3 regions of the Desulfosporosinus sp. BICA1-9 genome follow, and region 3 is predicted to be linked to each of the others. Evidence: riboswitches for the same ligand, from Rfam matches in the RefSeq annotation. Region 3 holds a riboswitch; each other region holds the start of a gene.

Region 1 (4,751 bases), on a different contig from region 3:
CGTTATGAGCGACAAATTATTGACATATAGCTCACTTTTTTATATATTGTTGTTGGATAGTTAAGTAAGGATAGTCAACGAAAGGGGGATAAGGCATGAAGCTTATTGTTATGCTCACACATAATGATGTTACTGTTGCAAATGCAAAGGAGGTGTTTGAATCCTGCACCGACCTGCCGGTCTGTCACTGGGGCTTTAAAAATATCGGGCTCCCGGTGGAGGAAATGAAGGACCTTGCAAAAGCAATCAAGGCTGCAGGAAAAGTCACGCACATGGAAATTGTAAGCTACACTGAGGAAGAATGTCTGGCCGGTGCCAAACTCGCAATAGAATGCGGAATCGATTACCTGTTGGGCACCAAATATTTTCCATCCGTAGCGCAGTTCCTCAAAAATTCCAGCACCAAATACTTTCCTTTCTGTGGTGACGTCTGGGGAAGTCCCTCTATCCTCGGAAACTCCATTGAGGAAATTATAGAGGATGCGAAAAGGCTTGAGGGGCTGGGGGTGGATGGTATTGATCTGCTGGCCTACCGCTTCTTTGGTAACTCTGCAGAACTAATTACACAATTCTCCCGCTCAGTAAAAATCCCTTTGGTGATCGCAGGCAGCATCAACAGTTTTGACAGATTGAATTTTGTAAATCAGATCCAGCCTTGGGGTTTCACAATCGGAAGTGCATTATTCACACATCAATTCATGAATGCAGCTTCTTTCCGGAAAAACTTGATATGTGTTTTGAGCTATCTCCAAGGGATTATGAGCAATAAGTCCTAGAGAAATAATGCAGTTTGTCCTCTATCTTATCAGTTTCGACCGGAGGTTAATAGATTCGGGAGTTGGAAGCGTTGATTTGATAAATGCAAATTGTATCTTGAAAAAACATGGTCGGCATACAACCAAAGGAGGTGTGGAATGTCTAAAGCGACGGCGGATTTTTTCGAAGGACTTCCTGACAATTGGGGGAGATGGGGAGACAACGATGAGGTAGGAGGCTTGAATTTTCTTAGTGACAGTGAGATTTTAAGAGGTGTCAAAGCAGTGGAATCCGGAAGAACATTCACTTTGATGATGGCGCTGAATTCCCCTGGTAAAGCGCCGAACTGGCCGGGCAGAGAGAAGGAATTGCATAGGATGTGCCGTGATAAAAGTCATTATCTTAGCGGTGCCGTCATAGCCGGGAAGGGTGGTGTTGAATATGCAGATGATATTATCACTGTAAACTGCCATGGAACAACTCATTGCGACGCTCTGGCGCATACCTGGCTTGCTGATAAAGCCTGGAACGGCTACAATGCAGCGGCCAATTCGATTGGAGGGATCAAAAAAGCCAGTATCCGGCCCATTGCAGAGAGAGGAATTGTCGGGCACGTAGTTCTATTGGATATAGCAAGATATAAAAAAGTACCTTACCTGAAAATGCATACGAGGATCACACTGGAAGATTTGATTGAAACAGCAGACTACCAGAAGCTAGAAATAAAAAAGTACGATATAGTCTTGATCAGAACGGGGATATTCAATCTATTCTTCAATGAAGGTCCGGAAAGCTTCTATAAGGACTTTGCCGAGCCGGGTATAAATTATGATGAAAACCTTATCAGATGGTTCTATGAAATGGAAATTTCCGTATTTGGAACAGATACATTAGGCAACGAAATGATCCCCTGCCCGGAGACTGGGATTTATAATGCAATGCACGCGGCTCTCAGCAGAAATCTTGGCATTGTTTTCATAGAGGCACATTGGTTGGAACAATGGGCTGAAGATTGTGAGAAAGACGGTAAGTATAACGGACTTTATGTGGCGTCACCTTTAATGATTCACTGGGCGACGGCAAGTCCCGTAAACCCCGTGGTGATTAAATGAAAAGCAGATTATAAACCGGCATGCGGAAGTTAAACTTCTATAAAAATAAAAATTTAAGGAGGATATTATGAGTGAACAAAACAAATATGCGATCAATATGGGTGCAAAATTCGATTTTCTTGATCTTATAAAAGTGCCTGAGCTTATTGATGCATGTAAAGAAAAGTGGTTCAATCAAACCTTAAGCAAGGTGAATGATAGTTTAGTGAGGCTAGGCGTTTTTAACGAAGGTGAATTCCACTGGCACAAACATGATAATGAGGATGAGTTTTTCTTTGTTGTGAAAGGTCAATTGCATATTGAACTTGAAGATAAAACCCTTACACTGCAAACACATGAGGGTATTACAATTCCTAAAGGCATTTTGCATCGGCCTTATGTAAAAGAACCTACAGCTGTTTTAATGGTGGAAGCAGATTCGGTTACGCCGACCGGTGACTGAACAATATATCAGCATTCTAAAATATAAAGTTAAGACAGAGTTGATCTATCTAGATGACTTGAATTATAAGGGTCGCAAATTACATGCACAAAGCCGATACTGCAATGGCTGATAATGAATTATCTTATAACAGCATAATAATCGTTTCAATTACACATTAATCTAGAATGATGTGTTTATGAAAAAATGAAATATTAGGCAAACTTACCGAAAGGTAAGGACGCAAAGTCATAGGGTCTACTATGCAAATGCATTATGACAGCCTGGCTGCCAAGCGGGTCTCTTTCTATGCCTAAATACCTGTCGAAGCCCTCCGAGCTTACGAGTTTGGAGGCTATTTTTATGCTTTCTCAGTATGTAATAAAAAATTATCAGTCGCTACCGAATAGTGGCCTGGCGTGATGACGCGGATATCTATGCTCTTTGCATCATGGCATACGATAAACTATTTGCGGTAAGCCCGATTCTGAACTGCCGGGCAGAGCTAAACGCGCGAAAAAATAAAATACACAGCATCCTTAACGCTCATTTGGCATGTTTCCAAATGGGCGTTTTTTTATATAAAACCGGCCGCTCCATTTTATGCCGCTCCCCTCCGCTTGTTCTTCATTTCCAGATTTTAAAAATCATGAAATGGAGGACAAGCTTCATGGACAACCATGATAAAAAATATACCCTATTGGTTAGAGGGACGCGCGTCACAGTGGCCAAGGAGGTCTACAAAGCCTATTACCACTGCCGGGACAGGGAGAAGTACCTGGACAAGCTGGCGGAGTATAACAATATCTCGCTTGAAGGCTGCAATGAGAAAGGCATCTCCGTGGGGTACATAATTTCTACTGCAGAGGATTCCATGGAGGATGAAATTGTTCAGCGCGATATGGTTACAAGGCTTGAACAATGTCTGCTGCAGCTAGATGAAGCTGAACGCCAGCTGATTATAGCGCTGTTTTACCTCGAAAAAAGCGAGCATCAATTGGCTGCGGAAACTGGTATTCCGCGCATGACGTTACATGACCGAAAGGTCAGGGCTCTTGGCAAGCTAAAAAAACTTTTAGAAATAAAAAAATTTTCCGTCCAACCCCTCACTTTTTTTCCTAAAGAAGTGAGGGGATTTTTTTTATTCCCCTATTGTTCTTTGAAAATTTCATATCCGGCAGCACAAATACATGAGCTGTCCAGCCGTGTGAAAAGCGGCAGCGACGTTGACGGGCGCGCCAAGACTGCCTGCGGATGAATTTCATCCGTCGAACCGATGGCATCGAAGGTGACGAGCGGAAACACCCGGTCATAAAACAGTCTGTGGTGGACTGTTTCGCAATGAAATGGACAGTGATAATGCTACTTCAGTCCAGCCAGAGACTCAAGCAATGGGGGCGGCTCGCAGAGATCCTGGGAGAGGTGAAATTCCTATGGTGTTTGCTTAACCGGCAAACCGTTTATGCTGCCGCCCTGAGAGCCGCAAGGCTTTTTCGCTTCGGGAAGTAGTGTCGAATAGAAGCGGCAATTCGTAATGAAGAACAAGCAGATCATTTTTTGATCTTAGAAACTATGCGGCAGGATGGACTTTTTCCGTCCTGCCGTATCCTTCTGAGATTAAATTCAAAATAATGAAATAGGCGGATTAGCAAAGTAACCCGCCCCTTCCCGAACCGTGCAGGCGGCTTTGACCGCACACGGCTCTCCATATTCCAAATGGGTTATCGTCGTTTCAGCTGATTAAGCTGGAACCTGCCAGCTTCGACATTAGCAAAGCAGTGTCCGCAAAGGGGTATCTGACGCCGGTTGATGTCCAGCATGACAGTGACAATCGGTGCGTAGGGCTTGTCGAGCTTCTTCTTCGTTTTCCGGTGATACATGTTGACATTTGAATGCGGATTGCCGCAGATGTAGCATACACGGGAAAGCTGGTCCATCAAGTTAAACTTTGGTAAGTCAAATGAATTAACTGCCGACTTGATTTTAGCGAAGAAGTCGTTTTTTCTCGCCAAAGATTTGTACAGTGCCAGACTGACAGAGCAGGCTTTACCTTTGGCATTTGTGTAATTGACCAAGAGAGCTTTGCCGTACCGGGCGAACACTTTCTTTAAGCTGATGTCAAATTTGCGCGCCAGAGTTTTAGCGATTGAGAACTGCACGATGTATTGGATGCGGGAGCCCAGGTAGAAGTTTGCACAGCCGCGTTGCTGAGTCAGGAGTCCACGGAGTACCTGGTTGCCATACTTGATGATTTCTTCCGGAGATTCTCTAAGGAGGCGAGTGATACCAATGGGATAACCGTTGCCTTTACACATACCGTTTTCACGTAGCTTTTTCAGGATGCCCTCCGTATTCATGTAGATACGGAGGGTTGGATCAAAAGGGTCGCTTTGAAACTTACTGTGTTTGACAGAGCCCTTGCGGATGATATATCCGAGAAAGGGCACGTCATCATCTGCGGC
Region 2 (4,751 bases), on a different contig from region 3:
GAAGGAAATCAACAGAACCGATTATATATTTAATTTTTAATAGGTAATATCTAAGGAAATGCGATGTCTAGGTGCTTACTCTTATTATTTAAACTGATTTATTAAATAATAAGTAGTGGTGCCTCAGGACGGAATCGAACCGCCGACACGAGGATTTTCAGTCCTCTGCTCTACCGACTGAGCTACCGAGGCATAATCGATGTTAGATTTTCGAAATTCGATATTCTATCGGGTGTATAACCATCCACGACTTCCATATACGAACTAAGATTAGCAACTTTAATTAATGAGTGCTGGTTGAAATACTTGTCGAACCTCGTGCTTCGAACTTCGTATATCGAGTATGGTGACCCGTACGGGATTCGAACCCGTGTAACCGCCGTGAAAGGGCGGTGTCTTAGACCGCTTGACCAACGGGCCGCTTCAGTGGTCAGTCATCAGATAAATGACACTCACAAATATGAATTCTACACTATCTTTCTAGACATGTCAATACCTTTTAATCTATCTTTGTAAACCTAGTTTTATTTATTATTGCTGCAGGATATTAATTTTCACCGAAGTCGCCTCACCCGAAAGCAATACATGCAACGAAGGAGGCCTCTATCCTTTAAATGAGAAATCCAGATGATCAAAGGTCTTAATGGACATTGGCGTTAGGGGATAGGAACATTAAGATCAACGCCTATCCCTGATAGATTTGTTAGAAATTAAATTTCTTTACTGTTTCTTGCAATTCATTGGCCATCGTTGCTAAAACGTTACTCGAAGAGGCTATTTCCTCAACAGATGCCGATTGTTCCTCTGTCGCGGCAGACACAGTCTGAGTTTGGGTCGTGATTTCTCGACTTGTCTCATAAATATCCGCAATCGATGAAACTATTCTTTCACTCCCCACAGCCATTTGCTGAATTTCCTCAGAAATTTCTTCAATCTGTGAAGAAACCTGGTTAATTAAGCCCGATATTTCATTAAATGCTTGTCCTGCCGTTCCAGCGACCTCTGTCCCTAGCTTAACTTGATGTGTTCCCTCGTTCATCGCTAGCACTGCTTTCTGAGTGTCTTGTTGAATGCTATTAATCAGCAATGCTATCTGTTTCGATGCTTCCTGTGATTGTTCGGCCAATTTTCGGACCTCATCCGCAACAACAGCAAAACCTCTCCCTTGCTCACCGGCTCGCGCCGCTTCGATGGCAGCGTTTAAGGCCAGAAGGTTTGTCTGGGATGCTATACCTGATATGGTATCTACGATCTGCCCGATTTCTTTAGAACGCTCTCCTAAATTCATGACCACATCAGCAGATCCTGTCACTGTCCTTTCGATATTAAGCATTTGTTGCATCGTTTTATCGATTGCCTGACTACCCTCTGCCGCCGAAAGGGCCGTTTTTTCCGAGGACCTAACTACAATTTTGGCGTTTTCCAGCATCTGCTGAATCCCCGCTGACATCTGCTCAACAATTGCCGATGTATCATTAACAGCATTTAGTTGTTTTTCTGCACCAACGGAAACTTCCATGATAGCTATCGCTACTTGTTGTGACGCTTGGGCGGATTGTTCTGCCCCTGCGCTCAATTGTTGAGATGATGCTGCAACTTGCGCTGAGGACGATGACACTTGTTGAACAAGGTTAATTAAATTGTCGGTCATGGTCCGGAAAGCCCTACCAAGATTCCCTATTTCATCTTTAGAATTATTTTCGAATTGTCCTATTCTCAAATTACCTTTGGCAATTTCATCAGCATTTGTTGCCATTTGGGCAATTTGTTTCGAGATTTTATTACTTAGTATTGTTCCTGTCACAAGAGAAACTCCCAGGGCCAGTAAAATAGAGACAATCGTATAAATAATGCTTTGTTTAGTCTTATTTTCATGCTCCATTTGCTTTGCTAAAACCAGTGTATCAATATCATCAACCCAGTTTCCCGTTCCAATCACCCAATTATAGGGCTCAAATAATAAGGTATAACTTCTTTTAGGTAATGCTTCCGTTTGATTTGGCTTTGCAAATCTATAATCCGTATAGCCTCCGCCTGCTTGTTTACCGTTCGCAATAAACGCCTGAACAAAAAGTATACCCTCACTATCCTTGGCCTCATAACGTGATTTCCCTTCAGAAGCTTCTCGCCCTAGCAGAACTACGTTTGTTCCATCGGTCGTATCTATCCAAAAATAGTTTTCTTGGTCGTAACGTAAATTTCTTACAAGATCCGCTGCCGTCTTCTTTGCCTCTTCTGGAGTGTATTCCCCTTTTTTCTGCCTATCATAGATATCTTGAACTAAACTATAAGCAGTTTGGACCTCCAGTTTAACGGTCCGGTCAAACTGTTCATATAACGTATCGCGATATTGTGTAATGTTTGCTTTTTCTGCAACTATCACATTATAGATGTTATAACCACCCAGAATAGAACCCATAATTAAACTCGTCGTTACTAGTAATAAAATAATACGATATTTGATTTTAGTCATCCTTTATCTCCCTTTCTCATACTCTGATTTATGGCCCCAATACATATATAGGTTTTCCAATTGCCCCTTTGACCTCCCGGAAATTAACTACCTGATCGGTTAAAAAACAAAATCGCTCCCCAAAATAGAAAGCGAAATGTTCTAAATTGGTGGCTCGGCTATCATCACCCTAACGTGGAAGACCCGAAGCTTTGCGTCCTCGGTTTTCACCGAGTTTGCCTTTGTCAATTATTATTAGCTTGCAAAAAAGACTTTATTTTTTGAATCATATTGACTATAACATACGTAGAATTAATTTTAAATACATTTTCTTTTCTATTACAACAAATTATTTATTATTCCCCTAAAATATGTTTACAATACCAAAGAAATAAACAGCAAAAAACAGCAACTTAACAATAGTGCCAAATCACTGTCTTCTGCCGTTTATATCTTATGTTTGACAAGTACTACGCCTACAAACACTTTTTTGAAAATGGTGGGCCATCCGCGACTCGAACGCGGGACACCCTGATTAAAAGTCAGGTGCTCTAGCCGACTGAGCTAATGGCCCGAAAGATGTTTTGTACCACGAATTTAGATATTACACTAATCCATCACAAGTGTCAATACTTTTAAAGATTTGTTGTATTAAAAGATTTCTCCGCGCACAATGGTTTGTTCGCGTCCTGGACCTATGGCAACCAACGTAGCCGGAATACCTGAAAGCTCTTCAATTCGAAGAATATAATTTCGGGCTGCTTCAGGAAGGTCTCCAAACTGACGTACATGAGTCACATCTTCTTGCCAACCAGGCATTTCTTCATAAACTGGTTGACATTGCTTAAATATCTTTTGACTTTGGGGAAATTCACGGATGATTTCTCCATTGACGCTATATCCAACGCAGATTTTCAAGGTGTCAAATCCCGTAAGGACATCAAGCTTCGTAATGGCAAAGTCGGAAATTCCACTCACTCGAACAGCATACCGGGCAATGACCGCATCAAACCAACCACAACGACGCGCTCGTCCAGTCGTGGTTCCAAACTCATGTCCATTCTTCTGAATTTCTTCTCCGACCTCGTCCAAAAGTTCTGTTGGGAAAGGACCTTCTCCGACGCGAGTTGTATAGGCCTTGATTACCCCGATTACGCGATTAATACGAGTTGGGCCAATACCTGCACCAATACAAGCCCCTCCAGCTATTGGATGGGAAGATGTCACATAGGGGTAAGTCCCATGGTCAATATCTAGTAAGGTGCCTTGTGCACCCTCAAAGAGCACCTTCTCCCCCGCTTGAATGCTTTGGTCGATTACCAGAGAACTGTCCGTGACCATCGAACGAAGTTGTTCTGCATAGCCAAGGTAAGTTTCATAAATATCCTCAAACTTCAGCGCTTCCTTACCATAGACTTTGACAAACAAATTATTTTTTTCGGTTAAATTTCGTTTGAGTTTGTCAGCAAACTCTTCTTTATCCATCAGATCAATCACACGGATTCCGATCCGTGAAGCTTTATCCATATAGGCCGGACCGATTCCACGCTTCGTTGTGCCAATTTTGTGCTCAGCGCGTACTTCTTCTTCCAAACCATCAAGTACCCTGTGATAGGGCATGATAATATGGGCGTTGCTACTAATAAGGAGCTTACCGATCTTAATGCCTCGTATGGCAAGATAACTGAGTTCTTCTAACAAAACCTGCGGATCAATCACCACACCATTGCCAATGACACAAGTTTTATCCTCGTAAAGGATTCCCGAAGGAATTAGGTGAAGTTTGAACTCTTCTCCGTTCGCCACAACCGTGTGTCCAGCATTATTTCCCCCTTGGTACCTTACAACGACATTGGCTTTTTCGGCTAGAAAATCTGTTATTTTACCTTTACCTTCATCTCCCCATTGAGAACCAATTAACACAACCGCTGCCATATATTTTTCCTCCTTACTTTCTCAAGAGTCCCTTCTCGCCATCACGACACCTTGCCATCGGCATCTAGCTATCACTACACCTTGCCATCCATGGCGGTGTTCTAATCTCGAACATCCCTGTTCGAGTCTTGGCTACAGGGACACTTGGCCATTCTTGGCCAGCGTCCCTTAATCCTGTAGTCCTAGTCGCTTAAAGATATCATCAACGTGTCGCAGGTGATACTTTAAGTCAAACAAACCCTGAATTTTTTCTTTGGTTAAATAGTTTAGAATTCGTGTATCCTCTGTCACAACTTCAATAAAGTCTTGACCATGATCCCAAGCCTGAAAGGCATCCTCTTGAACCCAGGCGTAGGCCTCTTCT
Region 3 (4,751 bases):
TTTATAAACGGATTTCAGTTCGATCGTCGACCCAAGTTCGAGGATATCAGTTTCAGACTGAATACGACCAGTTGAGTATATATATAGTTTCGACATTTTAATCAGCCTCCACACAATTTGCTTGAAATGCCTTCTCATAAAGGTAGTCAACGTATGGCTTAAGCGGTTTGCTTAAAGGAACGGATGGAATTTGCTCCAGCCAAGTTCGTAAATTTGTTGCATAATCTAAAACATCAGGCATTCCTGCCCATTGATTTATACAGGTCCCATGCCACAAAATTTCTCCTCGAGGAGGAGGGCTTAAGACCGCCCATCAACAGCATATCCGGCATGGGAACAGTGGCAGCCGAAGGTTTATACAACGCTGCCCAAGAAAAACCCTTCAATTCCGTAGAGGATGTCAAGAAACGGGCTAAAATCGGGAATGCTACCATCGATTCACTTCGGAAATTTGGCTGCTTTAAAGGAATTCCGGAAAGTGATCAGATGAGTCTTTTTGATGTAATTTAATGAGACACCTTCCGGCAAATCACAGACCGTCCGGATATCGTCGTCCTCGATCCGCCCCGGGCCGGGGCACACAAAAGAGTGCTGGAGCGATTGCTGGAATTGGTGCCGGATCAGATCATCTATGTCTCCTGTGATTCGGGGACTTTGGCACGGGATCTGGGGATACTGCAGAGCGGGGGATATCGGGTGGCTGAGGTGCAGCCGGTGGATAATAACGATAGGTAAGGATTTGATGTTTATAGACATGATACTTAGGCCGTTTTACTAGTATAAAGCAAAACTATTTGAAGCCGTCTCAAAAATGTGACGGCGTTTTGTATTTTACGGAGGTGAAAGCATTTAATATCCCTTTTATCCACTTCCAAGACCTCCACTTAATTATCTATGCTTGACCCACAGCAGTACCAATTTTATGGTAATAAGAATTTGTGATGCTCAAGTACAATATTAAGTAGCAGTATCTAAGACAACCTTTCCACATGCTTTTCGTAAACGATTCGACACCGCCAACACCACGCACAAGGTTTAATTCATCACCCGGTTGTGGTCCCAGTCCTAACTAATGGCCGTTTCAGTTGAAATGCTTAACAATCAAATCAAATTCAATAGGGGAATTTGTCAAAGTTTATTGAAATTTAAAAGATCTTATGGTAATCTTTAATTATAATTCATGAAAATTCCATCCCGACCAAGTCGCGAAAAGGCAAACCTAACGAAAGTTAGGGACGCAAAGTTACGGGTCTTCCACGTTTAGGGTGATGATCGCCGGACTACCGAACACAGGCATTTTGGGAATCTCGTCACTGCCTGCTGGGTAGTGACGATTTGCTTTTTATAAGGGGGTGGTTGTATGAACTTCCGAATTAGACCTTTACAAGCTCCATCAACATCGGTAGGACAAGCTTCAGAACAGGATTTATTTGACGCTAATGGTAGGTTGCTATTAGAAAAGGGCAAACTTATTTCACCAGAAATTCTGCAGGCTATCCGTAAACAAGAAGCCTATAGTGTTACTTCTAATTGGACGAATAGGCCTTGTATGTCTCTATCGAAGGATCATCATAAATCATTGAATTTATTAAACCACCTCTATGACGAAATTAATTTAATTCATGTGGACTATTTATCTAAGGGGAAAGTTATTTTAAACCGGGTTCTTATCGACATGGAAAATGGATCATTCTCTTTTGTTAACTTCAGCACACTAGAGACGTACGATAAGCTTACTTATATTCATTCCATTAACGTGGCCTTATTGGCGGTCGTAATTGGGATGCATATGGGTTATGCCCAAGAAGTGCTTCACAATTTGGCTCTAGGAGCTCTTCTTCACGATTGGGGCAAGTTAAGCGTTCCCAGCGAAATACTAAATAAACCATCAGGTTTAACATTGTATGAATTTGACTTAATTAAACAACATCCAATTTGTGGTGAACAAATGTTACGCTGGAGTAAATTACCTGGGGAAGTAGTCAAAGTGGTACGTCAACACCACGAACGGTGGGATGGGCAAGGATATCCAGATGGGTTAAAGGGAGAGGACATTCACCGAAACGCCCAGATTGTAGCACTGGCGGATGTTTTTGACGCCCTGACGGAAGACCGTCCTTACAGGCGGGCTTTACCCCCTTATCACGCCTTAGAAATGATTTTTTTGAGCATAAATAAGAATTTTTCCCCGGACGTTGTTCATGCATTCAGGAATTGTTTAGATATCTATCCGGAAAACTCCACTGTAACCTTAAACATCGGAGAAATGGGAATAGTTATCGCAGTTTCACCCGGACTGCCCACACGTCCAACTGTACTTATTTATAAGCAGCAAGGTAATCAGATCGAAGAAAAGAAAATTGTAGATTTGCGTGATGATCTTGCCCTATCGATTAAGGCCATTGATTTTGATGGTTCTCAAATGTCTAAGAAAATGGCAAGTCAGAAAATCAGCAAAATCATTAATGGAGGGTTCTTAAAGATTGAAGCCGATATTGCCGATGATAAAGGTATTTTAAATTTATCCGGGGTCTTGGACATTTCCGCAGTTGAGGCTTTCAAGTCCAGTCTGAATTCTTTTGAGGGAATAAATTGCCTTGAGATAAATCTTGGCGGTATTACTTTTGTTGATTCAACCGGGATAGGTGGGATTATTGAAATAGTTAAGAAATCAAAGGAACAAAATATGTTTGTCCGATATAAGAATATACCCAAATATATCTTTGAGCTTTTTGCGATTTTAGGCGTTCCTGATCTCTGTGGCAAAGAAGCGTTCGAGTGGTTGCCTGAGTGAATTCTATTACTACGGAGGGTGATGGTATGCGGGCTGTGTCGATTGAAAAGGTTGAACCCGGAATGCAAGTAGGCAGAGCCATTTACGGGGCCAGTGGGGAAACACTGTTGGCCGCCGGGGTTATATTAACTTCAAGATACATTGACAGGCTTAAAGAGTTAGGGCTAGTCGCTCTGTATATAGTTGACGAGTCCGTGGGCGATTTACAAGTCGATGACGTGGTTTCCGAAAAGACCAGGTTAGAAGCAATTAAAGTTACTAAAAAAGCTATGGAAAACATTAGGCTGAATCCTACTCTTAATCTGGCCAGCATTAATGAGGCGGTTAATGATATCATCAATGAGTTGCTGAACAACCGTGACATGATGGTGAACTTGGTTGATATTCGTGCGATGAATGATTACACCTTTGGGCATAGCGTTAATGTTGCCATTCTCTCCCTTATTACCGCCATAACAATGGGCTTTGACAAGGATAAATTAAGAATAATTGGAGCTGGCGCGCTATTTCATGATGTTGGAAAAATTGCTGTCCCGGAAAATATTCTTATTAAGGCTACGCCGTTAACTGATGATGAAGAAGAGTTATTCAAACAACATACGACTATCGGGTTCAATATCTTGCGTAAAATCGAAAGTTTTAGTTTGCAGGTTGCTCATGTTGCACTCCAGCATCACGAGCGCTACGATGGCCAAGGATATCCTCGACAGTTACGAGGGGATGAAATTAATGAATTTGCCCGAATTGTAACCGTTTCAGATTTATATGACAGATTAAGCAGCGGTAGGGCGGGTCGTGCACGCCTTTCGTCGTTACAAACTGTGGAATTAATCATTGCCAACAGCGGGAAATTCTTTGACCCTGAAGTCGTAGAGCATTTCATACATACCATTGCCCTTTTTCCAGTAGGGACACTGGTCATGTTAAATACGCAGGAGAAAGCTGTGGTTGTTGAGACCATCAAAAAATACCCAACAAGGCCAAGAGTGAGGCTGCTGATGAACTCGCAGGGGACCAGAATTAATCCTCCTTATGAGATGGAGTTGGCTTCTAATCTGGACTTCTATATAATCCGGATATTAGAAGAAGGTGAACTGTGATGTCGGAAGTAAGGAAGGACAAACTCCTTTACCGAATCTGTTCTTTATTGCTTAAGGCTCATGAAGAACCTGGAGTATTTGAACAGATTGCCGAACAACTGTGCAGAAACTTACAGGTATCTTGCTGCAGCATTTGGTTGGCTAAGCCTAACGGCGGAGTCGGTCAGCAACGACTGGCTTTTTCTGTAGCTGAGGACAACTTGCCCCCTGATCTTCCGACACTGGATTTCAAGGCAACCTTACAGGCTATGAAAAGAGAGGGAGCTTTGAAGTGGCAGGAATCACAGGTAGATATGGAAAAACAAAGATTATTGTCTCTAACTAAACCACTCTCTAGCCATGGGGATGTTGTTGGAGCTATTTGCCTCTGGTCTGTTGACGGGGCTGTTGATAAAAATGTTATTTCTTCAGTTAATTTAATTGCTGCCGACTTGGCTCTAGGATTACATAATTACCGGAACTTCTCCGTTCTTAACCAAAGGCGTCTCAACAAAGAGTTGGAGATCGCTAAGCAAATACAAACCTCCTTCTTACCCAAGAAAGCACTTCAACACGCGGGTAACACTATTGCCTTTCAATCAATGACTGCCCATGAAGTGGGAGGCGATTATCTGGATTTATTTCGAACTCAAAACAAGTTATTGGGAATTGCGTTAGGGGATGTCATGGGAAAAGGAATCCCGGCGGCTTTATGGGTGGCTATGTCAAGGGTAACTTTACGTACAGTAGCTAAAAGTGGTGCCCAACCGCATGTGGTGCTTGAAGAAATCAATAGAACGCTTTATGGTGACCTGGTTGAGCAAGGGACTATTGTAACTTTACTTTATGCTCTTTATGAACCTGTTAAGAAAGTTCTT

Evidence for each region. Region 3 has a riboswitch for cyclic di-GMP ahead of JL57_RS05475 (HD domain-containing phosphohydrolase). Riboswitches for the same ligand answer to the same signal wherever they lie in the genome.
Region 1: another riboswitch for cyclic di-GMP. It lies ahead of JL57_RS22750 (sigma factor-like helix-turn-helix DNA-binding protein); the one in region 3 lies ahead of JL57_RS05475 (HD domain-containing phosphohydrolase).
Region 2: another riboswitch for cyclic di-GMP. It lies ahead of JL57_RS06330 (methyl-accepting chemotaxis protein); the one in region 3 lies ahead of JL57_RS05475 (HD domain-containing phosphohydrolase).

What each region holds. Positions count from the first base shown of each region.
Region 1 covers NZ_JUEE01000180.1:5,831-10,581, forward strand. The annotation lists gene JL57_RS22735 (hypothetical protein) at 96-776, shown strand; gene JL57_RS22740 (cyclase family protein) at 915-1,868, shown strand; gene JL57_RS22745 (cupin domain-containing protein) at 1,936-2,310, shown strand; cyclic di-GMP riboswitch class I at 2,498-2,585, shown strand; gene JL57_RS22750 (sigma factor-like helix-turn-helix DNA-binding protein) at 2,960-3,547, shown strand; partial or broken gene JL57_RS22760 (group II intron reverse transcriptase/maturase) at 4,011-4,751, opposite strand, start outside.
Region 2 covers NZ_JUEE01000046.1:89,384-94,134, reverse strand. The annotation lists tRNA gene JL57_RS06340 (tRNA-Phe) at 117-192, opposite strand; tRNA gene JL57_RS06335 (tRNA-Glu) at 345-420, opposite strand; gene JL57_RS06330 (methyl-accepting chemotaxis protein) at 704-2,473, opposite strand; cyclic di-GMP riboswitch class I at 2,619-2,703, opposite strand; tRNA gene JL57_RS06325 (tRNA-Lys) at 2,950-3,026, opposite strand; gene JL57_RS06320 (adenylosuccinate synthase) at 3,104-4,387, opposite strand; gene purB (adenylosuccinate lyase) at 4,556-4,751, opposite strand, start outside.
Region 3 covers NZ_JUEE01000044.1:4,509-9,259, forward strand. The annotation lists partial or broken gene JL57_RS05470 (hypothetical protein) at 241-510, shown strand; partial or broken gene JL57_RS33565 (23S rRNA (uracil(1939)-C(5))-methyltransferase RlmD) at 514-735, shown strand; cyclic di-GMP riboswitch class I at 1,203-1,288, shown strand; gene JL57_RS05475 (HD domain-containing phosphohydrolase) at 1,361-2,794, shown strand; gene JL57_RS05480 (HD-GYP domain-containing protein) at 2,821-3,894, shown strand; gene JL57_RS05485 (PP2C family protein-serine/threonine phosphatase) at 3,894-4,751, shown strand, end outside.